One region of the Jeotgalibaca ciconiae genome, then DNA from elsewhere that is predicted to be linked to it. Evidence: predicted binding sites of a transcription regulator. Region 1 holds the regulator's gene; the other holds the start of a gene.

Region 1 (11,761 bases):
AAAGATTCGACATTATCGAAGTTTCTGCTCAAGTAACCGACAACAAAGAAAAGATTAGTTCAACGAGTATCCGTGAAGCATTAGATAGCGGTAATTTAGAGAGAGCTAATCAAATGCTTGGTTATATCTATCAGTTTGATGGCCGTGTCATGCATGGTGATGCAAGAGGAAGAGAACTTGGTTTTCCTACTGCAAATATAAAAATAGGCAAGTATATTCGGTTACCAAAAGTAGGCGTATATGCGGTATCCATTAGAGTTCAAGGGAAATGGTATCAAGGTATGGCCTCAATCGGCTATAATATTACATTTGAAAAAGACCGCCAAAAGACCATCGAAGTAAATATCTTTGATTTTGATAAAATGATTTATGGGGAAAAAGTAACCGTTCGTTGGCATCATTATCTACGTGATGAAGTAAAATTTACGGGTATTGAAGGATTGATTGATCAGTTAAAACAAGACCAAATTGATACGGAAAAATACTTTTCTCAGCATCCTGATCAAATCGTGGATGCAGACGTGAACTCTGATTTGGAGATGATGGAATGACCGCTGCTTATTTACACATTCCTTTTTGCGAACACATCTGTTTCTACTGTGACTTTAACAAAGTATTTTTAGAAGGACAACCTGTTGACGAGTATGTGGACGCTGTAATCAAGGAAATGGCGATTATGAAGAGCCGGCATCCTAAGGAGGCGGTCAGTACCTTCTATATTGGCGGAGGAACACCAACGACGCTCACAGCTAAACAATTAGACAAACTTTTGGATGGAGTCCAAACGTATTTCCCTCTGGATAAAAATGCAGAATTTACTGTTGAGGCAAATCCGGAAAGTGTCTCTTTTGAAAAATTTGCTGTAATGAAATCACATGGTGTAAATCGAATCAGTATGGGTGTTCAATCTTTCAATAATGAAATATTAAAAAAAATTGGTAGAATCCATACAGCAGAACAAGTATATGATTGTGTTGCGAACGCAGATAAAGCTGGCTTTGATAATATCAGTATTGATCTTATATTTCGTTTACCGAATCAAACAATAGAAGATTTTACTCGAACCTTGCAAAAAGCATTGGAGTTAGACTTACCGCATTATTCGATTTATGCCTTAATCCTCGAAAACAAAACGATTTTCTATAATTTAATGCGACAAGGGAAACTTCCATTGCCATCTGAAGATGATGAGGCGGATATGTTTCAACTTGCGATGGAAACGATGGAAAAAGCTGGGCGTTACCAATATGAGATATCAAATTATGCAAAGCCGGGCTTTCAGTCTCAACACAACTTGGCATATTGGAATAATGATACATATTTTGGTTTTGGAGCGGGCGCTCATGGCTACATTGATGGAGTCCGTTATAACAATCATGGGCCGATTCAACATTTTTTAGAGCCACTAAGGCAAGGTGAATCGCCAATTATTTATCAAAACACTCTATCCAAGCAAAATAAAATGGAGGAAGAGATGATCCTTGGTCTTAGGACAATGAGAGGTATCGACCAAACGCTCTTCAAAACAAAATATGGACAAGCGGTCGAGGAAATTTACCAGAATGAATTAACAACGCTTTTTAATCAAAAGTTGATTAAAATTGAAGGGGATTATATTCGTTTGACGAAAAAAGGCGTTTTTTTAGGAAATGAAGTGTTCCGTTCCTTCTTAATGGATAATTAATAAATGATTGAGAATAAAACAGTTGATATCTGTTGACAAAAACATAGCATCGTGATAAATTTGTTTATGGATTAGCACTCTGTATGCTTAAGTGCTAAAGCGAGGTGAATATATGTTAACAGAAAGACAGCTGATGATATTAAACCAGATTATTAAGCATTATATTGAGCATGGTGAACCACTTGGCTCGAAAAGCTTATTAAATGAAATAAATTTATCCGTTTCTCCGGCGACGATCCGAAATGATATGATGCGCATCGAAGAGTTGGGATATTTAGAGAAAATGCATGCTTCTTCTGGAAGAATACCGTCTATCTTAGGCTATCGTCATTATGTTGATTATTTGCTCCAGCAAAGACTTGAATCTTCTTCCGAAGATTTAATCAGGAAAAAGATTAAACGTTCGATACGTTCACCCTATAAGGAAGCTCAGGAGATTATCGAAACCTCTGCTGAAATGCTTTCTTACTTAACGAATTACACGGCCTTGAGCATTGGTCCTGAGAAGATTAATAGTAAGTTAACGGGTTTTCGTTTAGTGCCTGTTACAAGTGGTCAGTACATGGCAATCCTAGTGACTGATAAAGGATATATTGAAAGTAAGATGTTCTCCTTAGGCAGAAACTTTGATACTGGCAAACTTGAGAAAATCATTAATATATTTAATGAAGAATTAGCAGGTTTACAGCTTAATGAAGTCTATCTAAAGCTTCAGACGGAAATACCTGCACTTGTGACAAGGTATGTAGGCGATGAACTGGATTTATTTTCTATCTTCAAAGAAATTATCTCTAAAATGGATAATGACCGAATCTATATTGGTGGAGAAATGAATCTCCTTAACTATTTTGATTTTGATCAGTCAAATGATCGAGAGAAGATTAAATCAATTTATTCATTGATCCATCAATCGAATGAATTGCATTCGTTGCTGTTAAGCGATCCAAACCAAATCACGGTACGGATTGGTACAGAAATGAATAATGAATTATTGAATAATTTAAGTTTAATTACGGCCACATACAGCGCTGGCAGGAGCGGTAAAGGATTAATTGCTTTACTAGGCCCTACCAATATGCCGTATGATGAAATTATCAAAATTATGCGTGTGACAAGTGATGAACTATCAGACAGTATGCATGATTTTTATGAAGAATAGTAAAGGAGAATCGTCGTGGGAGAAAAACAAAACCTAAATGAAAACGAAGAAGTTGCTGCAATAGACGAAACAGTCGAAGAAGTTGAAGAGACGGTTTCTGAAATAGAACAGCTGACTAAAGAGCTAGAGGAAACACAGGATCGCTATTTACGCGTACAAGCCGAATTAGCCAATATCCAAAAGAGGAATGCCAAAGAACGACAAGATGCTGCGAAATACCGTTCACAAGTATTAGCAAATGAATTGCTGCCAGTAGTGGATAACTTGGAACGTGCTTTAGAAATCGAAGTAGAAGATGAAAAAGCATTGAATCTAAAAAAAGGCGTTGAAATGGTATATAATTCTTTTGTGGAAGCTTTGAAGAGTGAAGGCATTGAAGTAATCAATCCGGTCAACGAACCATTTGATCCAAACTTCCATATGTCGATTCAAGTACAAGCTCTCGAAGAAGGGCAAGAAGCTGATACGGTTGTATCTGTTGTCCAAAAAGGTTATAGTTTAAAAGACCGTGTACTTCGACCTGCAATGGTAATTGTGGCACAATAATTAATGTATTTTAAAAATTTAAAAATTTAAAAATTAGAGGAGATATTCAACTATGAGCAAAATTATCGGTATTGACTTAGGAACTACAAACTCTGCAGTTGCAGTATTAGAGGGTGGAGAAGCTAAAATTATTCCAAACCCAGAAGGAAATCGAACAACACCTTCTGTTGTTTCCTTCAAAAATGGTGAAATTCAAGTAGGGGAAGTTGCAAAACGTCAAGCAATTACAAACCCAAATACAATTAGTTCTGTAAAACGCCATATAGGGGAAGCTGGTTTTAAAGTTGAAGTGGAAGACAAATCCTATACAGCACAAGAAATTTCTGCAATGATTCTACAATACCTAAAAGGTTATGCAGAAGAATACTTAGGAGATACTGTAGATAAAGCAGTTATTACAGTTCCTGCATACTTTAATGATGCACAACGTCAAGCAACTAAAGACGCAGGTAGAATCGCTGGTCTAGAGGTTGAGCGTATTGTGAACGAGCCGACAGCAGCTGCCTTGGCTTATGGACTAGATAAGACTGATACGGATGAAAAAATCTTAGTATTTGACTTAGGTGGAGGAACATTTGACGTTTCTATTCTTGAACTTGGTGATGGCGTATTTGACGTATTAAGTACATCAGGAGATAACAACCTTGGTGGAGATGATTTTGATAACAAAATTATTGACTTCATGGTTGCAGAGTTCAAAAAGGAAAATGGAATTGATTTAGCAAATGACAAAATGGCTAAACAACGTCTGAAAGACGCTGCTGAAAAAGCGAAAAAAGACTTGTCTGGTGTAACTTCAACACAAATCAGCCTGCCATTTATTACTGCTGGAGCATCTGGTCCATTGCATATGGAAATGACATTAACAAGAGCAAAATTTGATGAATTGACACATGATCTTGTAGAACGTACAAAAATTCCTGTACGTCGTGCTATTGAAGATGCTGGAATCAAGAAAAGTGAAATCGACCAAGTTATCTTAGTTGGTGGGTCGACTCGTATTCCTGCAGTTGTAGAAGCGGTACGTCGTGAATCAGGTAAAGAACCAAATAAATCAGTGAACCCGGATGAAGTAGTAGCAATGGGTGCAGCAATCCAAGGTGGCGTTATTACAGGTGATGTAAAAGATATCGTACTTCTTGACGTAACACCACTTTCTCTTGGTATTGAAACAATGGGCGGTGTGTTTACGAAATTAATTGATCGTAATACAACGATCCCAACTAGCAAATCACAAGTATTCTCAACAGCGGCAGATAACCAACCTGCGGTAGATGTACACGTATTGCAAGGTGAACGCCCAATGGCTGCGGATAACAAAACATTAGGTCGATTCCAATTATCGGATATTCCACCAGCACCACGTGGTATCCCACAAATCGAAGTAACATTTGATATTGATAAAAATGGTATCGTAAATGTAAGTGCGAAAGACCTGGGAACACAAAAAGAACAACAAATTACCATCAAATCATCATCTGGTTTAACTGATGAAGAAATTGAAAAAATGGTTAAAGATGCAGAAGCTAACGCAGAAGCAGACAAACAACGTAAAGAAGAAGTAGAATTACGTAATGAAGTAGATCAATTAATCTTCCAAACTGATAAGACTTTGAAAGATTTAGAAGGAAAAGTTGACGCTGACGAAGTGAAAAAAGCAGAAGAAGCACGTGATGAATTAAAAGCAGCAGTTGAAGCAAATGATTTAGAAACTATGAAAGAAAAACGCGATGCGTTGAATGAAGTAGTTCAAAACTTGACTGTTAAACTTTATGAACAAGCAGCTGCTCAACAAGCAGAAGCTGGTGAAGGAGCTGACAGCGGTCAAGGCTCATCTGATGACGATAATGTTGTTGATGCTGACTTTGAAGAAGTTGACAATGACTAATTAAGTCATAGAGAAATTAGTTTATAATTTCTTATTAGTGAAAGCAAAACGCGTACAGAACTTCATTGGGCTGTACGTGTTTGACTGATTAGGTTGCCGAAACTCTTAAGCGACTATGAAAAACGGATAGCTTTCTTGCTGATATAAAAATAGTGATGTATATATGTGCGGAACTGCATCCGTATCATAGTGATCTAATGGAGGAAAATATATGGCGAAAAGAGACTATTATGAAATATTAGGCGTTTCAAAAACCGCTTCAGATGATGAAATTAAAAAAGCCTATCGAAAACTTTCAAAAAAATATCATCCTGATATTAACAAAGCTGATGACGCAGCAGAAAGATTTAAAGAAGTTGCTGAAGCTTATGAAATTTTGAGTGATTCACAAAAAAGAGCTGCTTACGATCAATATGGACATGCAAGCACAGACCCAAATTTTGGAGCTGGCTATGGCGGTTTTGGCGGCGGAAGCGGCAGTGGGTTCGGAGGATTTACAGGTGGATTCGATGATATTTTTGATACCTTCTTTGGTGGTGGCGGCGGCCGTTCTAGAAGCTATAATGCACCACGTCAAGGGGCAGATTTACAATATCGTGTACACTTGAAATTTGAAGAAGCTATATTTGGTAAAGAAGAAACCGTTCGTTATGCACGTGAAGAAGAATGTGAAACTTGTAGCGGGTCTGGTGCAAAGCCTGGAACAGAGCCAAAAACTTGTTCGAAGTGTCATGGTTCAGGTGCTGTTCAAGTGGAACGCAACACGCCTTTTGGTCGCGTAATGACCCAAGCGGTTTGTGATGTTTGTCAAGGTTCAGGTAAAGAAATTGTAGAAAAATGTGAAACTTGTCATGGTAATGGGCATGTTGAGAAAGAACATTCTGTAAATGTTACCATACCAGCCGGAGTGGAAGATGGTCAGCAATTACGATTAGCTGGTCAAGGTGAAGTTGGCTCAAACGGAGGACCATACGGAGATTTATATGTTATTTTTTCTGTTGAAGAAAGTGACATATTTGACCGAGATGGGGCAGAAATCTATTATGTTCTTCCAATCTCTTTTGTTCAAGCAGCAATGGGAGCTGAAATTGAAGTTCCTACTGTGCATGGAAAAGTGAAGTTAAAAATTCCAGCTGGAACTCAAACGGGTACGAATTTCCGTTTAAGAGGAAAAGGAGCGCCACGTTTAAGAGGAACTGGGAACGGCGATCAACATGTAAAAGTGAGCATCGTAACACCGAAAAATCTTAGCGACCAGCAAAAAGAAGCATTGCATGCTTTTGCTGAAGCAAGTGGCGAACAAATAAATGGCGAAGAAAGTGGCTTTTTCAATAAAGTGAGAGATGCTTTTAACTTCGATTCAAAAGGAAAAAAGAAGTAAAAAAGTGAGAAGAGGAATGAACTGCCCACTGTCAAGTAGACAGGTAAAAAAATAAATCTTTTAGACCATGTATGTAAAAATGCGTGGTCTTTTTTATCGCATTTATGCAACCGTTTGTAGAATCTTCTCTTCCGTGGGAATCGCTAATCCCATATCCAAAGTTACGCGCTCATTATTGAAGAACGCAATATATGTCTTGATTTTCCGATCTAAATAGGCCGGTGTATCAAAGGTATCGAGGTTAAACATTTCCACCTTTAGCGTCCCCCAAAAACCTTCCATAGGACCGTTGTCGATACATTTTGAGACACGCGACATACTATGGATCATCTTATTGAATGCATGGGAGGTGTACTGGGAGCCACGGTCGCTGTGGATTAAGGTGGTTTCAGGTTTTACATCACTCAAAATCTGCTTCATTGTATTTAGCACTAATGGATGATCATTACGATTGCTCATTCCCCAGTATGTCGTAAAGGTGGTTGACTGGGTATTTATGCTTTAATTCTTCAATAGTCAGATATTCCGCTTCTTGTCTAACTCCTGAGATTTGAGACTCCCAGCGATCTTTTGGCGCTTTTTTAACGCATCGTTCTCCATTTCCAGCCATTTGTTTCTGGCTTTGAGTGTTTCAACTTCTGCGTTTAACCGTTCTTCCGTTGTTTGAAGTTCCGTGGGCTTCCCGCGGCCCCGGTTGTCTTCCAGACCTTTCGGTCCATGCTTTTTGTATTTGTTTACCCATAAGTAAATGTTGTTGTAACTTACCTGGTGTTTCTCGGCTGCTTCCTTGTAGGTCAAGCGATTGCTGATGTAATCCTCTACGATTTGTAACTTCTCTTCATATGTTTTCTTGGCACTGGTCATCTGATACACCTCGGAATTGGGAGAATCGGATACATTCTCTTTTCCTTCAGTATACCGTTTTATCCAATTTTTTACTGTTGTTTCCGATGGAATGTTATGTTTAACGGCTAAGTAAGAAAAATCATATCCCGTTCTTAGATGTTCAGACACGATCTGCTGCTTGAACTCTTTCGTATCCCGGCGGTTGTTCTTTTGCTAGCGGATCCCTTCGACGCCATCACGTTGATACTTGTCAACATATTTCATAAAAACGGCAATTGATAACATTAGATTGAATTTTTCGACGAGTGTCCGATAAGGGACACCCTCTAGGTGTAGGCCGATGAATTGTAATAATTCCATCTCTGTATGTTTTCTGGCCATAGAAAAAAACCCCCATCAAAGTAGTTTGTTTTTTACAGTGTCTACTTTGATGGGAGCTTATCAGAAACTCTTCTCACTTTTTTTGCTTCCCTTGTATGTTTTTGGGAAAGTAATTTTTTATTCCTAATTAGCATTTATAAATAGTATGTTTTGAAACAAAAATATGTAAGGGGTTACAAAATCGGTAATTAAGTTTATAATAGAAGTAACAAACTGTGAAGGAGTGGAAATGTATGGCAACTGTTGAACGGTATGAAAGGGAAAGCATAAAGAAAACCAACCCATTGTTGACGAAATTTCGGACTACCATTGAAACAGCCTTTTATGGAAATAATATGGTTGAAGTCAATGACATTGCCGAAGCTTATCGATTAGCTTCAGAAGCTGGAAGTACCATTATTACCGATTTACCTGTGAAACATACTGAAGAATTAGGGCTGCCTTCTGATGCGAAGATTTTAGTGGAGAATGGAGGAAAAACGTTTGGAAGAACCGCAAGAGCGAGAAGAACCGTTGGAGAAGACAAAGAGGAAGATGCAAAGTTAGAAGGAATTATTCGAGACGTGATTTATGAAAGTAGCGACAGGAAGTACTATAAAACTACTGGATATGTCGGATTAGATCCAGATTTTATGATAAAAGCACATATTGCATTTCCTGAAGGACAAGAAAATAATTTGTATTCATGGCTCTTGAATTTTCAGGCAAGCAATGAAAAGTACGATGAAATGTATGCAGAATCAACTGAATTTTCTGAAGGAGATATTTACATTTATGGAGATCCAGATTGGAGACATCCAGATTATCCTGTAGGTTTGGCTTATTTTGAACCTGATAGTAACGTAGCTTGTATCCTAGGGATGCAATACTTCGGAGAATTTAAAAAGGGAACGTTAACGCTGGCTTGGGGAACCGGTCATCGTAATCAATTCGTTGCTTGTCATGGCGGGCAAAAAGAATTTATTACAGATGATGGGTCTTATATTGCGTCGTTCTTTGGATTATCTGGTTCAGGAAAATCAACCTTGACACATTCAAAACATGACAACAAATACAACGTAAAAGTCTTACATGATGATGCTTTTTTAATCAATCTGAATGATGGCTCTTCTATCGCTTTGGAACCAGCTTATTTTGATAAAACTCAAGACTACCCAGCAGATCATCCAGAACAGGACTATTTTGTTACCGTGCAAAATGTAGGAGTGACATTGGATACAGATGGAAAGAAAGTTCTTGTTACAGAAGATATTCGAAATGGAAATGGCCGGACAGTGAAATCACGTTATTCGACACCAAATCGAGTTGATAAATTCACGGAGCCCATTAATGCAGTCTATTGGATTATGAAAGATGAATCACTTCCACCATTGGTAAAGATAACAAATCCAGTATTGGGCTCAATTTTTGGTCTGACTCTCGCTACTAAACGGACAAGTGCAGAGAATGTGAAGAAAGGTGAATCTACCGATAAATTAGTTATCGAACCATATGCGAATCCATTTAGAGTTTACCCATTAGTAGAAGATTTTAATGATTTCAAAGAATTGTTAAGTCGAGAAAATATGGAGTGCTACATTATCAATACAGGTTACTTCCTAGATAAAAAAATACCAAAAGAGGTAACTTTAGGAGCCATTGAAAGTGTTGTTGAGCAAACTGCTGAATTTAAACCCTTTGATAATGTAGAAAACTTAAGTTATCTAGATGTCAAAGGATATGAGCCTGATTTTGATGATTCTTCTTACAAGAAGCTTATAAAAGAGCGGATGCAAATGCGTTTAGAATACGTTGAAAAATTCAATGAAGATCATCAAGATCATCCTTTGCCAGAAGAAGCGATTGCTTTATTAAAAGACTTAGTTAATTATTTGTAAAAAAATTTTCATACAGTTGTTAGTTGCCTTTAGCAGCTAACAACTGTATTTTCTTGCAGACTAAGGTGTTATAGGTTCTGCTTTCTATGTCTAACTCTCAAGTCCTGATTTTGTCCGCTTTTCTAGTGGTTTGAGAACTTGTTACTTTGGTCTAAACTTGTTATAATCTTAGGGTATATAGTTGGAAGAAGAGAGTGAGTAGTTCAATGAACATAGAAAAAATGAAAGAAAGACAAAGGAAAATTAGAAATTTTTCTATTATTGCCCATATAGATCATGGAAAATCTACCTTGGCAGATAGGATTCTACAAGCTACTAATACTGTTGCTGATAGAGAAATGCAACAGCAACTCTTAGATTCAATGGATTTAGAGCGTGAGCGTGGAATTACGATAAAATTAAATGCAGTGGAATTGACCTATCAAGCAAATGATGGAGAAGAATATATTTTCCATTTAATTGATACCCCAGGACACGTAGACTTTACCTATGAGGTATCTCGTAGTTTGGCTGCCTGTGAAGGAGCAATTTTAGTCGTTGATGCAGCACAAGGTGTTGAAGCCCAAACATTGGCTAATGTCTATTTAGCAGTAGATAACGATCTGGAGATTGTTCCTGTCATTAATAAGATTGACTTGCCTGCAGCTGATCCAGAACGAGTAAGACAAGAAGTAGAAGATGTAGTTGGAATTGACGCAAGTGAAGCTGTTTTGGCTAGTGCAAAAGCTGGAATTGGTATTTCAGAATTATTAGAACAGATTGTAGAAAAAGTTCCTGCACCAGCTGGCGATATAGAAGAACCTTTACAAGCATTGGTTTTTGACTCCGCTTATGACCCATACCGCGGCGTTGTTTTAAATGTTCGTGTGAAAAATGGTATTTTACGTCCAGGTGATAAAATACAAATGATGTCAAACGGAAAAGAATTTGATGTTACTGAAGTAGGTATTTTTTCGCCAAAACCAATCAGCCGTGATTATTTGATGGTGGGTGACGTCGGTTACGTAACAGCAAGCATTAAAACCATCCAAAACGCTCGTGTAGGAGATACTATCACACTTGCTAACAATCCAGCTAGTGAGGCTTTGGAAGGGTACCGCAAGCTTAATCCGATGGTTTACTGTGGGATTTATCCGGTTGACTCTTCAGACTTCAATGATTTAAGAGAAGCTTTAGAGAAACTTCAATTAAATGATGCTTCACTCCAATTTGAGCCAGAATCCTCCCAAGCATTAGGGTTCGGATTCCGTACAGGATTCTTGGGTATGCTCCATATGGATGTAATTCAAGAACGATTAGAACGTGAATTCGATTTAGCGATTATTACAACTGCGCCTTCTGTTATCTATAATATTAACAAAACTGATGGAACAGTTATTTCCATTGATAATCCTTCAGAAATGCCGGATTCAACAGAAATAGAACGGATAGAAGAGCCGTATGTAAAAGCAAGTATCATGGTTCCAAATGATTATGTTGGATCTGTTATGGAAATAGCACAACGCAAACGCGGAAGTTTTTTGACCATGGAATACTTGAATGACAACCGTGTCAATGTTATCTATGAAATTCCATTAGCAGAAATCATTTTTGATTTCTTTGATCAACTGAAATCCAGCACAAAGGGATATGCATCTTTAGACTATGAAATGATCGGCTATAAACCAAGCAAATTGGTGAAAATGGATATCATGCTAAACGGAGAAGTTGTGGATGCATTAAGTACGATTATACACCGAGATTTTGCTTATAATCGCGGCCGTACGATTACTGAAAAGCTAAGAGAAATCATTCCGCGTCAACAGTTTGAAGTGCCAATCCAGGCAGCGATTGGACATAAAATCCTGGCCAGAACCACAATCAAAGCTTTGCGTAAGAATGTTCTTGCAAAATGTTACGGTGGGGATGTTTCTCGTAAACGTAAATTGTTGGAGAAACAAAAAGAAGGTAAAAAACGCATGAAACAAGTTGGGTCTGTAGAGGTGCCTCAAGAAGCCTT
Region 2 (11,761 bases), 960 kb from region 1:
CTTGGAAGGAAGAGTTTTTTTGAAAATACTAGCTATTGAATCATCAAATCAAACAATGAGCGTTGCAACTATGGAAGATGGATTAGTTGTAGCTGAATATACTAGAAACGGTAATCTTCAACATAGTACCCAATTAATGCCTGCTATTGAGTATGTTTTAAAAAGCTCTGATTGGGAACCAAAAGATTTAGACAAAGTAGCAGTCTCAAAAGGACCAGGTTCTTACACAGGAGTTCGGATTGGTGCAACAATTGCGAAAACGTTAGCGTGGACTCTCAATAAACCACTCGTAGCTGTTTCGAGTCTGAAAGTTCTCGCAGCAAATAGCATGTTTTTTGAGGGATTGATTATCCCCTTAATGGATGCACGACGAGGTAATCTATATACAGCAGGTTACAAAGTAATAAATGGCATACTGGAAGAAGTGTTAGCAGAAACACATGTAGCAAGTACAGAATGGTTTGACCGGATTGATCAAGAAACACATTCAATTTTATTTATTGGTCAGGACATCCCAAAATACGAAGAACAAATAAGGGAACGTTTTGGTAATCGAGCACGGTTTGCTCATAAGAACGAATGGTTACCAAGAGCAGGAATATTAGCCAGTTTAGCAAAAGATGAGCTGGAAGAAGACGTTCATACTTTTATCCCAGAATATTTAAAGAAACCAGAAGCTGAAGAAAACTGGCAAAAAACTCATCAAGAACCACGAAAGGGTGAGTACGTTGAAAGAATTGATTAATCAATTCCAAAGTTTCGTTGAAACCATTCAAAATGAAATCGTACATCCACAAAAAAGCCTATATCTTTCTAGCCGGGTTGATTATCTGCCAGAGACGTTTATAGTAAATGATGGTACAAAAGTACATCTAGAAATTGGCGAGAGGCGTCATATTGCAGATGTTTTGTATATTGAAAAGCTTGGCTATAATGGTCAAACGCCTTGGGGATATACGGCATTGGAAAGTGATATTGTTCGAAATACAAAGTCACTCTATTTAGTTGTCTACCACAATTTAGAACCAATTGCTTTTATAGGCGTTCGTTTGGAAAATTCCGATATTCATGTGACAAATATTGCAGTTGTTCCTGAATGGCAACAACAAGGAATTGGACAGAAATTATTTGATTTATTAAGCGAAGTTGCAAAAGAGGAACAAGTATCCACATTGAGTTTAGAAGTTCGTATTTCAAATAAAAAAGCCCAGAATCTCTATAAAAAGCTTGGTTTTGTTGCTTTACGTATAAAAAAGAATTATTATCACGGAGATGGAGAAGATGCAGTTGATATGTCTTTGACTCTGGAAAAAAGTGACGAGAAGCATTTGGGGAAATAAGGATGGTATCAAAATGAACGATGGGGAAAAGATAGTCCTTTTGGATGGAAAAGATCCCAGAACAGCGGAAGTCTTATATAGAATAACCTTTGAAGCAAATCAAGGACAGACAACTTGGAAAGTATCCTCCTTTCAAATGGAACTTTCTGAGAAAAACAATTTATATTTGGGATATCAAATTGACGAACAGTTAGTAGGCTATATAGGCTGCCAAATCGTTCTAGACGAGATGTCGATTAACAATTTTGCTGTATTGCCGAATTATAAAAAAAGAGGAATCGGTACAGCTTTGTTAGAACAGCTCGTAGCGATTTGTGAACAAAAAAGTGTGTGTAACTTTTATCTGGAAGTGCGCGTTTCAAACCTTGCAGCTATTTCATTATATAAAAGAGCAGGTTTTAAACAAATTGCGCTTCGGAAAGATTACTATCAAAAACCAAAAGAGGATGCCTATATTCTTCAATTAGAAAAAAGTCAGTAGAGGTGAAGACCAAAAAATGAATGAAAAAGAAAAAACTGGATTGATATTAGCTATTGAAAGCAGCTGTGATGAGACAAGTGCAGCTGTCATAAAAAACGGCGATACAATTCTATCAAATATTGTTGCTTCACAAATAAAAAGTCATATGCGTTTTGGGGGAGTCGTACCGGAAGTTGCCAGTCGCCATCATGTAGAACAAATTACACAAATTGTTGAAGCTTCTTTGGAAAAGGCAAGAGTTACCATGGAGGATATTGATGCGGTTGCAGTTACAGAAGGTCCTGGTTTAGTAGGTTCCTTATTGATAGGAGTCAGTGCTGCAAAGGCACTGGCATTTGCAAACAGCAAACCTTTAATTGCTACGAACCATATTGCCGGGCATATCTATGCAAATCAACTTGTACAACCGCTCCAATTCCCTTTGCTAGCGCTGGTTGTCAGCGGGGGACACACAGAGCTAGTTTATATGCCCGAAGATGGGGTTTTCGAAACGATTGGTGAGACGCGTGATGATGCAGCAGGCGAAGCTTACGATAAGATTGGACGAGTTCTAGGTCTTCCATATCCAGGCGGAAAAGTGTTGGATGAAATGGCGCATGAGGGAAAAGAAACGTTAAACTTTCCTCGAGCTATGTTGCAAGAAGATAATTATGATTTTAGTTTCAGTGGATTGAAAAGTGCTGTAATTAATACGATTCACAATGCCCGGCAAAAAGGGGATGACATTGACCCCTATGACATCGCAGCAAGTTTTCAAGCAGCAGTGGTTGAGGTGCTTGTGGCGAAAACAATACGAGCCGCAAAAGAAAAACCAATTAAGCAGTTGTTATTAGCTGGTGGTGTAGCTGCAAATAAAGGATTACGAGAAGCGCTGAGAAATGCAGTAGCGAAAGAGCTGGACGAAGTAGAGTTGATTATTCCACCGCTATCTCTTTGCGGAGACAATGCAGCCATGATCGGGGCTGCAGCTTACTCTCAATATCAAAATCAAGATTTTGCACAACTTAGCTTGAATGCAAGACCTGGATTATTGTTATAAGATGGGGCTTGTACAATTCAAACGACACTAAAAAATAAAAGAAGCTCCTGCTTGATAAAAGTCATTTATCAAGCAGGGGCTTCTTCTGGTGTACATTACACTACTCTAAATCTTCGAGCTCCAAGTTCATTTCTTCCCACTGATTCAAGAAAGTGTTTTGCTTGTCTTGCAGGTGTACAAGTTGATCATGAAATTCTTGTACTTTTTCATGGTCTCCAAAAACTTCTGGTAAAGTTAATTTTTTTTCTATATTTTCGATGTCTGCTTCAATTATTTCTAATTCCTCTTCAATCGATTCGATCATCCGCATTAATTTACGTTCGTTTTTTGCACGTTCTTTATTTGCTTGATAATCATTTTTGCTTTTCGCTGCGTTGGTTTCAGAAGAATCTTGGTCTTTCTCAATCTGTTCTTCGGCAGTGAGTAAAGCTAATTGCTCTTCTTCTTCTTTTTTCTCTAAATAATAATCATAATCGCCTAAGTAAAGTTGGCTGCCATTTTCTGAAAGTTCCAAAATACTGGTAGCAATGCGATTAATAAAGTAGCGGTCATGCGAGACAAATAGGAGCGTACCGTCATATTCGATCAAAGCATTTTCTAAGACTTCTTTACTGTCAATATCCAAGTGGTTTGTAGGCTCATCAAGCATGAGTACGTTATTTTTTTCCAATGCGAGTTTACATAAAGATAAGCGAGCTCTTTCGCCACCGCTCAGAGAATGAATGGTTTTCTCCACATCTTCTCCTGTAAAGAGGAAACTGCCGAGGATACTCCGAATATCGGTTTCATTCATTGTTGGATGCAGATCCCATATCTCCGCTAAGACAGTTTTATTGGTTGTTAAGTTTTTCATTTCTTGATCATAATAACCAATATCAAGATTAGATCCGTAATGAATTTTTCCATGAATCATCGGAAGTTCCTTATTTAATGTCTTTAACAGAGTGGACTTACCGATTCCATTAGGTCCCACGATCCCGATTGCTTGTTGTTTTCTCAAATCTAACTGAATTGGTGAAGAAAGAATTTCTCCCTCATAACCAATTGCCCCATCTTCCACGATCAAGACAACATTGCCGCTTTCTTTTTCAACCTCAAAAGAAAAGCGAGCAGACCGCTCATCTCCTTTTGGTTTTTCCAAGCGAGACATTTTCTCCAAACGCTTTCGACGACTCTGCGCCATCTTGGTGGTAGAGGCACGAACAATATTTCTTGCAATATAATCTTCTAATTTAGCGATTTCTTCTTGTTGTTTGTCAAACTGCTTCATTTCCTGCTCTAGGCGAGCGGCTTTTTCTTGTAAATAAAATGAGTAATTACCTTTATAATGATGGATCCGATGACGGCTGATTTCATAGACACTACTAGCAACTTTATCTAAAAAATATCGATCGTGTGAAACAATCAATAAAGTTCCCCGATAACTTAGTAAATAATTTTCTAACCAACTTAATGTTTCAATATCCAAATGGTTTGTAGGTTCATCTAAGATTAATAGATCATTTTTTTCTAATAGAACCTTTGCCAGAGCAAGTCGTGTTTTTTGTCCGCCAGACAACTGGGAAATAGGGCGTTCGTGGTCTTCTTCATAAAAACGGAAACCATGCAAAACAGAACGGATTTCAGATTCATATCCATAAGCATTTTTATCCTGCATTTCCTGCTGAAGAGAATCGTATTTCTTCAAAGCTAGTTCAAATGCAGGCGGATCATTGATTAGTTCTTCGTTCGTAAGTGCGATTGCAGCTTGTTCGGCTTCTTTTGTCAGCTTGATAATTGGTTCGAATACCGATAACATTTCTTCCCAAATGGTTTGGTCAGAATCGACTGTACTATATTGGTCAAGATAACCAATCTGGATGTCTTTTCGTTTTACTACCTTTCCATCATCGGTCGGTTCAATCCCTGCTAATATTTTTAGCAAGGTAGATTTTCCGGCTCCATTTCTTCCCACAAGTGCGATTCGTTCCTGATCTTGAATGGTAATTTGAATATTTTCGAAAAGGATTGCGGACCCAAAGTGGCGAGCGAGATTTTGGCCTTGCAATAATATCATTTATAACTCCTCTTTCTCTTTTTAATATTAATAGATAATGTCAAATAAGAACATGCAAACTAATTTTATCATAGAAAATATATAACTGATAGATAAGGAATTTGCAAAAGCTTTTAATTGTGAAAAACGTCTACACCTTATTTAGAAAGGTGATAAGAACAAAGAGTAAAATAGAAATTTTTTCACAAAAAACTACAAATTAGAATAAAATACTAGATTTTTCACAAACTAATGCTATAATAACACTATGAAATAGTTAGTTAAGATATGTGAATATCTGTATATAGAGCTTTGTTTGAGAACAATATTTTGAAGGAGAGTGTAGAGGATGTCTACAACTAATGAAATACCTAGAGCAACTGCCCGCCGGTTGCCGATTTATCACCGTTATTTACGATATTTGCATAATGCAGGAAAAACAAGAATATCTTCTACGGAATTAAGTGAAGCAGTAAAAGTGGATAGTGCAACGATCCGCAGAGATTTTTCCTATTTTGGAGCACTGGGGAAAAGAGGATATGGTTACGACGTTGCCTATTTATTAGACTTCTTTAGTAAAACGCTGAATCAAGACCGCTTGACTAATGTAGCCTTGATTGGTGTAGGTAATTTGGGACACGCTTTATTGAATTATAATTTTCATTTAAGTAATAATGTACGTATTAGCTGCGCTTTTGATGTAAATGAAGAAATTGTAGGAAAAATTGTCAGTGGTGTGCCCGTGTACTCTATGGCAGAGATGATTGAGCAACTGCGTATTCAACAAATTGATGTTGCAATTTTGACTGTCCCACAAAATGTTGCGCAAGAAGCATCCAATGATTTAGTTGAAGCAGGAGTAAAAGGTATCATGAATTTTACCCCGATTCGACTTTCTGTGCCAGAAGATGTTCGTATTCAAAACGTTGATTTAACAAATGAGTTACAAACGTTGATTTACTTCTTAGATAACAATATATCCTAATAAAAAACGGTTGAAAATCGAATGGAACGATTTTCAACCGTTTTTTCATTTATTATCTTTATCGTCAATATTTTTTTTGATTTTAAAGTAGGTATCAAGCATCCGAAATCCCTGCACAATATTGTTTGTAGCAAAGAGAACACTAAGAATGGCTAAAAAACCCCATCCTGCATTATTCACACTATCGATAGCGAAGTACAGGAATAGTGCCCCGAAAATGAATTTCATACCAATTTGGATTAAGATGTCTTTTAAAGTCATATGTTTCCTTTCTGCTTTTAAAATTTCTGCATTTTATTGCCAAAGAACAGTCCTTACATATTAAATAAGTCTGGGAAAATCAATGGTAAACTAGCATATGCATTCATTAAACTGTGCGCCAAAATAGGAGTTAGAATGTTATTTGTTTTATAATATAAATAACAGAACCACAGTCCTAACGTTCCATATACCAGCATATGTCCATCAAAATGGATAAAGGCAAAAATTAATGAGCTGATTACTGCTGAGCCCATCATTCCAACATTAGAAGAGGACAGTTGTGTAAAAATTGCCTTTCTAAAAACAAATTCTTCCATAATGGGTGCAAATAAAACAATCATTAAAATTAAATAAGGATATTTGCTTGTCAATTCAAGCAAATTTTCTGTATTTGCTGATTCTGGCGAAATCCCAAAAACATTTATCTCAATGATTGCAGTAATTACTTGAATAATAATCGAGCCAATAAAGCCTGCAATACCCCACAATAGTATTTTCCCAATGGATGCAGATTTTTGCTCTGTTATTTCAGTAATAGGAGTCCATTCTTTACGCTGATTCACAAAAATCATTGCGACAGTACCAATAAAGGCAAAAAGTATGGATAGTGTCATGCTCATCTCTATCTGTTTATTTTGCGGGAATAAAAAGACAAGTGGAACAGGTAATAGTTGAACAGCAACATACAAAAAGATGATTTGAGTGGCTGCGGAAAGTTTCTTTTTCATAAATCGTAACCTTTCTGTTAAAGTAACAAAAGTAATAGAATTTTATTTAAGTAAAGTTTCTTCATTACTTAAAAGCCTAAATGAAAGTATATCATATTTTTAGAAAAAATTAATGGATTTGTCTTGCAATCGCTCGAAGATTTGATTAAGATAGATACATAGGTTAGCACTCTTCGAGTTAGAGTGCTAATTCATTCTAAAAATTCTGGAGGGATATTTGTGTTAAAACCATTAGGAAATCGCGTCATCATTGAAGTTGCGAAAGAAGAGGAACAAACAGTTGGCGGCCTTGTGTTACCATCATCTGCCAAAGAAAAGTCACAAACGGGTACAGTGATTGCAATTGGAGACGGACGAGTGACAGATAACGGTACAAAGATCGACATGGTTGTCAAAGAAGGGGACAGCGTTCTTTTTGAAAAATATTCCGGTACTGATATTAAGTACGAAGGCAAAGACTATCTTGTTGTGAAAGAAACAGATATCGTTGCAATCATTGGGTAATTAAAATAAATTTATGAGGTGAAACAAATACGATGGCAAAAGATATTAAATTTTCCGAAGATGCTAGAGCAGCTTTATTACGTGGAGTAGATATGTTAGCTAATACAGTTAAAGTGACATTAGGGCCAAAAGGACGCAATGTCGTTTTAGAAAAAGCATACGGTTCTCCGTTAATTACAAACGATGGAGTTACAATTGCAAAAGAAATTGAATTAGAAGACCATTTCGAAGACATGGGTGCAAAACTTGTTTCTGAGGTAGCTTCTAAAACAAATGATATTGCTGGTGACGGAACAACAACTGCGACTGTATTAACACAAGCAATTGTGCGTGAAGGATTGAAAAACGTTACAGCTGGAGCAAATCCAGTAGGCGTGCGCCGTGGGATTGAAATGGCTACAAAAGAAGCTGTAGCTGGATTAGCGGAGATTTCTCAAACAGTTAATTCAAAAGAGTCCATCGCACAAGTTGCGGCTGTTTCTTCTGGTTCTGCTGAAGTCGGTGAATTGATTGCCGAAGCAATGGAAAAAGTTGGTAACGATGGTGTTATTACCATTGAAGAATCCAAAGGTATTGAAACAGAATTGGATGTTGTAGAAGGAATGCAGTTTGACCGTGGTTACTTATCTCAATACATGGTAACGGACAACGATAAGATGGAAGCAGATTTAGAAAATCCATTTATCCTTATTACAGACCGTAAGATTTCAAATATTCAAGATATTTTACCATTATTAGAAGAAATCTTGAAATTAGGCCGTCCATTATTGATTATTGCAGATGACGTAGATGGCGAAGCATTGCCAACGCTGGTGTTAAACAAACTACGCGGAACATTTAATGTTGCAGCTGTTAAAGCACCAGGTTTTGGTGACCGTCGTAAAGAAATGTTGCAAGATATCGCAGTATTAACAGGCGGTACAGTTATTGCAGAAGACTTAGGACTAGAATTAAAAGATACAACAATTGAGCACTTAGGTAATGCGAGCAAAGTGGTTGTTACAAAAGACAACACGACAATTGTTGAAGGTGCGGGTGAAAAAGAACTGATTGAACAACGCGTTGCAATCATTCGTTCACAAGCAGCAGAAACAACCTCTGACTTTGATCGTGAAAAACTACAAGAACGCTTGGCTAAATTAGCTGGTGGAGTTGGAGTGATTAAAGTTGGTGCTGCAACAGAAACGGAATTAAAAGAACGTAAATTACGTATTGAGGATGCTTTGAATGCAACTCGTGCGGCAGTTGAAGAAGGAATCGTTTCTGGTGGTGGAATTGCACTCGTTAATGTCCAATCACGTGTAAATGCATTGGAGTTAAAAGGTGATGAAGCGACTGGTGCTCGTATTGTCGCTCGTGCATTGGAAGAGCCAGTAAGACAAATTGCAGAAAATGCAGGTATGGAAGGTTCTGTTATCGCTGCAAGAATTAAAACCGAAGAGCAAGGAATTGGATATAACGCTGCAACTGGTGAGTGGGTAAATATGATTGAAGCAGGAATTGTTGACCCAGCTAAAGTTGTCCGTTCTGCATTGCAAAACGCAGCTAGCGTTGCTGGATTAATTCTTTCTACAGAAAGTGTAGTAGCAGACAAGCCAGCTCCAGAATCACCACAACCGCCAATGGATCCAGGAATGGGCATGATGTAATCAAAAGTGTGAAAAAAATTTAGAAGTGAAAAAGCGAAGGCGAGCAAACTCGTCCTCGCTTTTTTTTGCCTATTTTTATGAAAACAGACAATCAAAGAGTATTCTGAGGCTGAACATCTTTATTTTCAAAAAATAACGATGTTCAACAGGAAATTTACCGTGGAACAACATTATTCTAAAAATATAAAGACATTCAAACCGTAAAATACTCTGGAACATCTTTATTTTAGACTAAACGACTATAAGTTTTGCTTTCTATGTCTGGCTGCCAAATCTTGACCGTTTTCTAAAAAATAAAAAAGAAAAATAAAACATTTTGGATGTTTTTGATTGCAAATGATTGATTTTGGCGTTTTAAGGTGGTATAGTTTTAATGAGGTGAGGAAAGTGCTTACAGAAGAGAGATACCATGTGATTCTGGGGAGCTTAGAAAAAGAGCCAGTTGTTAAATTACAGGATTTAGTGGATTTGACCAAGACATCTGAGTCCACAATACGAAGAGATCTGAAAAAATTGGAAGAATCAGAAAAATTAGTTCGTATTCATGGTGGAGCGAGACGGATTTATAATGTTGCGAATGAAGACATGATGGAAGAGAAATCGGTCAAAAATACAGACGAGAAGAAGAGGATTGCTAAGTTTGCAGTCGAAATGATTCGTGACGGTGAAATGATTTATCTTGATGCGGGTTCTACAACCTATGACATGATACCATTTTTAAAAAATAAACAAGTTACCGTTATTACGAATGGGATTCCTCACGCATCATTGTTGACGGATCTAAACATTCAAACAATACAAATTGGTGGGAGAATCAAACGTCACACGAAGGCAGTCATTGGACCGGAAGCACAGAGGCAAATTCAGACTTATCATTTTAGCAAAGCTTTTTTAGGAATTAACGGTGTTGATTTGGAATTTGGGTATACGACTCCTGATATGGAAGAAGCGGTCATTAAGCAATTAGTTATGCAAAGTGCAAATCGTAGTTTCTTTCTTGCAGATTCTTCAAAAATGAATAAAGTAACTTTTTCAAAAGTGGCAAATTTAGAAGATGGCAACTTAATTAGCAGTCGTTTATCTGAAGAGTTGAAAAATAGAATAGCAGAGCAGACAAATATATGGGAGGTGGAATCATGATTTATACCATTACTTTGAATCCTTCGATTGATTATATTGTTCATCTGGATGGTTTAGAGATCGGCAATGTCAATCGGATTAAACAAGATTTCAAATTGCCGGGAGGGAAAGGGATTAATGTCTCTAGAATATTAAATCAGCTGCAAGTATCGAATACTGCTTTAGGATTTGTAGGAGGATTTACTGGAAAGTTTGTGGAAGACTGGTTGATTGATGAAGGAATTCAAACAGAATTTACAGAAGTGGAAGACGATACTCGAATTAATGTGAAATTGAAAGCTGGAGAAGAGACTGAAATTAATGGGGAAGGACCTCATATTTCAGAGAGCACGGCTAATGAATTCCTGAAGCATTTTGACGGCTTTACGGAAGAAGATACAGTCATTCTGTCTGGCAGTCGTCCAAAGAGTTTACCAGAGGATTATTACGAAACGATTATTCAGAACTTAGTAGCGAAGAAGAGTGCCTTTGTAATAGATACAACAGGAAATGATTTGAAAAATGCTTTGAAATATCAACCCTTGTTAGTAAAACCAAATCACCATGAATTGGGAGATTTGTTCAATGTCGAGTTGCATTCGATCGAAGAAATGATTCCTTATGGAAAGAAACTTCTGGAACAAGGTGCTAAATTTGCCATTATTTCTTTAGCAGGAGAAGGCGCCATCCTATTCGCGGAAGAAGGAGTTTATCACGCTACAGCGCCAAAAGGAAAAGTAAAAAATTCTGTAGGTGCGGGAGACTCGATGGTTGCAGGATTTGTGGGAATCTATACACAGACAAAAGATGCATTAGAAGCTTTCACTTTTAGTGTTGCTTGTGGAAGTGCAACAGCCTTCTCTGATGATTTAGCGAAAAGGGAAGATATTGAAAAACTTGTAGATTTAATAAAAATAAAAAAAATAGATGGAGTTGAAAAGAATGAAAATTAATGATGTTCTATTAAAAGAGCTCATGATTATGGATTTAAAGTCAACCACCAAAGAAGGTGTGTTAGATGAGATGATTGCTAGTTTATTAGATAATGACATTATCAATGACCGAGAAGTTTTTAAAGAAGGGATCATTGCAAGAGAGGCTCAATCTTCTACGGGATTGGGTGAAGGAATTGCGATGCCGCATGCTAAAAATAATGCTGTACAACAACCAGCAGTTGTTTTTGCAAAAAGTTCTGCAGGAGTAGACTATGATTCTCTAGACGGACAGCCAGCACACTTATTCTTTATGATTGCGGCACCGGAAGGAGCAAACAATGTCCACTTAGAAGTGTTGGCTTCCTTATCTCGTCAATTAATCAATCCAGATTTATTGGCACAGCTTAAAGCAGCAACAACCCCAGAAGAAGTGCAACAAATTTTCAGTGCTGCAGAAGAGAGTCGTGAAGAAGAGGAGCGTCAAGAGCAAGCAAACAAAACAACAATCGAAGACGCTAAAAAGCCATTTGTAGTTGCTGTCACAGCTTGTCCGACAGGTATTGCACATACGTATATGGCAGAAGATGCTTTGAAGAAAAAAGCTGCTGAAATGGGTGTTGACATTCGTGTAGAAACGAATGGCTCTGAAGGAGCTAAAAATATTTTAACTGCTGCAGAAATTGAA

What was found. The regulator HrcA, encoded in region 1, represses chaperone genes, less so after heat shock. The targets are predictions, from matches to a motif close to TTAGCACTCNNNNNNNNNGAGTGCTAA.
Region 2: a site for HrcA is predicted at 7,033-7,059, ahead of groES (co-chaperone GroES). Genes of this name have one in related genera too.

The regions. Positions count from the first base shown of each region.
Region 1 covers NZ_CP034465.1:2,622,980-2,634,740, forward strand. The annotation lists gene ribF (riboflavin biosynthesis protein RibF) at 1-551, shown strand, start outside; gene hemW (radical SAM family heme chaperone HemW) at 548-1,684, shown strand; gene hrcA (heat-inducible transcriptional repressor HrcA) at 1,797-2,843, shown strand; gene grpE (nucleotide exchange factor GrpE) at 2,859-3,389, shown strand; gene dnaK (molecular chaperone DnaK) at 3,442-5,277, shown strand; gene dnaJ (molecular chaperone DnaJ) at 5,489-6,658, shown strand; gene EJN90_RS12190 (IS3 family transposase) at 6,761-7,117, opposite strand; gene EJN90_RS12195 (helix-turn-helix domain-containing protein) at 7,175-7,522, opposite strand; partial or broken gene EJN90_RS14130 (transposase) at 7,547-7,699, opposite strand; gene EJN90_RS13920 (hypothetical protein) at 7,718-7,885, opposite strand; gene EJN90_RS12200 (phosphoenolpyruvate carboxykinase (ATP)) at 8,119-9,762, shown strand; gene lepA (translation elongation factor 4) at 9,969-11,761, shown strand, end outside.
Region 2 covers NZ_CP034465.1:1,664,831-1,676,591, forward strand. The annotation lists gene tsaB (tRNA (adenosine(37)-N6)-threonylcarbamoyltransferase complex dimerization subunit type 1 TsaB) at 20-745, shown strand; gene rimI (ribosomal protein S18-alanine N-acetyltransferase) at 729-1,340, shown strand; gene rimI (ribosomal protein S18-alanine N-acetyltransferase) at 1,354-1,821, shown strand; gene tsaD (tRNA (adenosine(37)-N6)-threonylcarbamoyltransferase complex transferase subunit TsaD) at 1,838-2,860, shown strand; gene EJN90_RS07910 (ABC-F family ATP-binding cassette domain-containing protein) at 2,961-4,268, opposite strand; partial or broken gene EJN90_RS14170 (ATP-binding cassette domain-containing protein) at 4,248-4,842, opposite strand; gene EJN90_RS07915 (redox-sensing transcriptional repressor Rex) at 5,245-5,880, shown strand; gene EJN90_RS07920 (YdiK family protein) at 5,926-6,141, opposite strand; gene EJN90_RS07925 (CPBP family intramembrane glutamic endopeptidase) at 6,195-6,869, opposite strand; gene groES (co-chaperone GroES) at 7,089-7,373, shown strand; gene groL (chaperonin GroEL) at 7,406-9,022, shown strand; gene EJN90_RS07940 (DeoR/GlpR family DNA-binding transcription regulator) at 9,410-10,162, shown strand; gene pfkB (1-phosphofructokinase) at 10,159-11,094, shown strand; gene EJN90_RS07950 (PTS fructose transporter subunit IIABC) at 11,084-11,761, shown strand, end outside.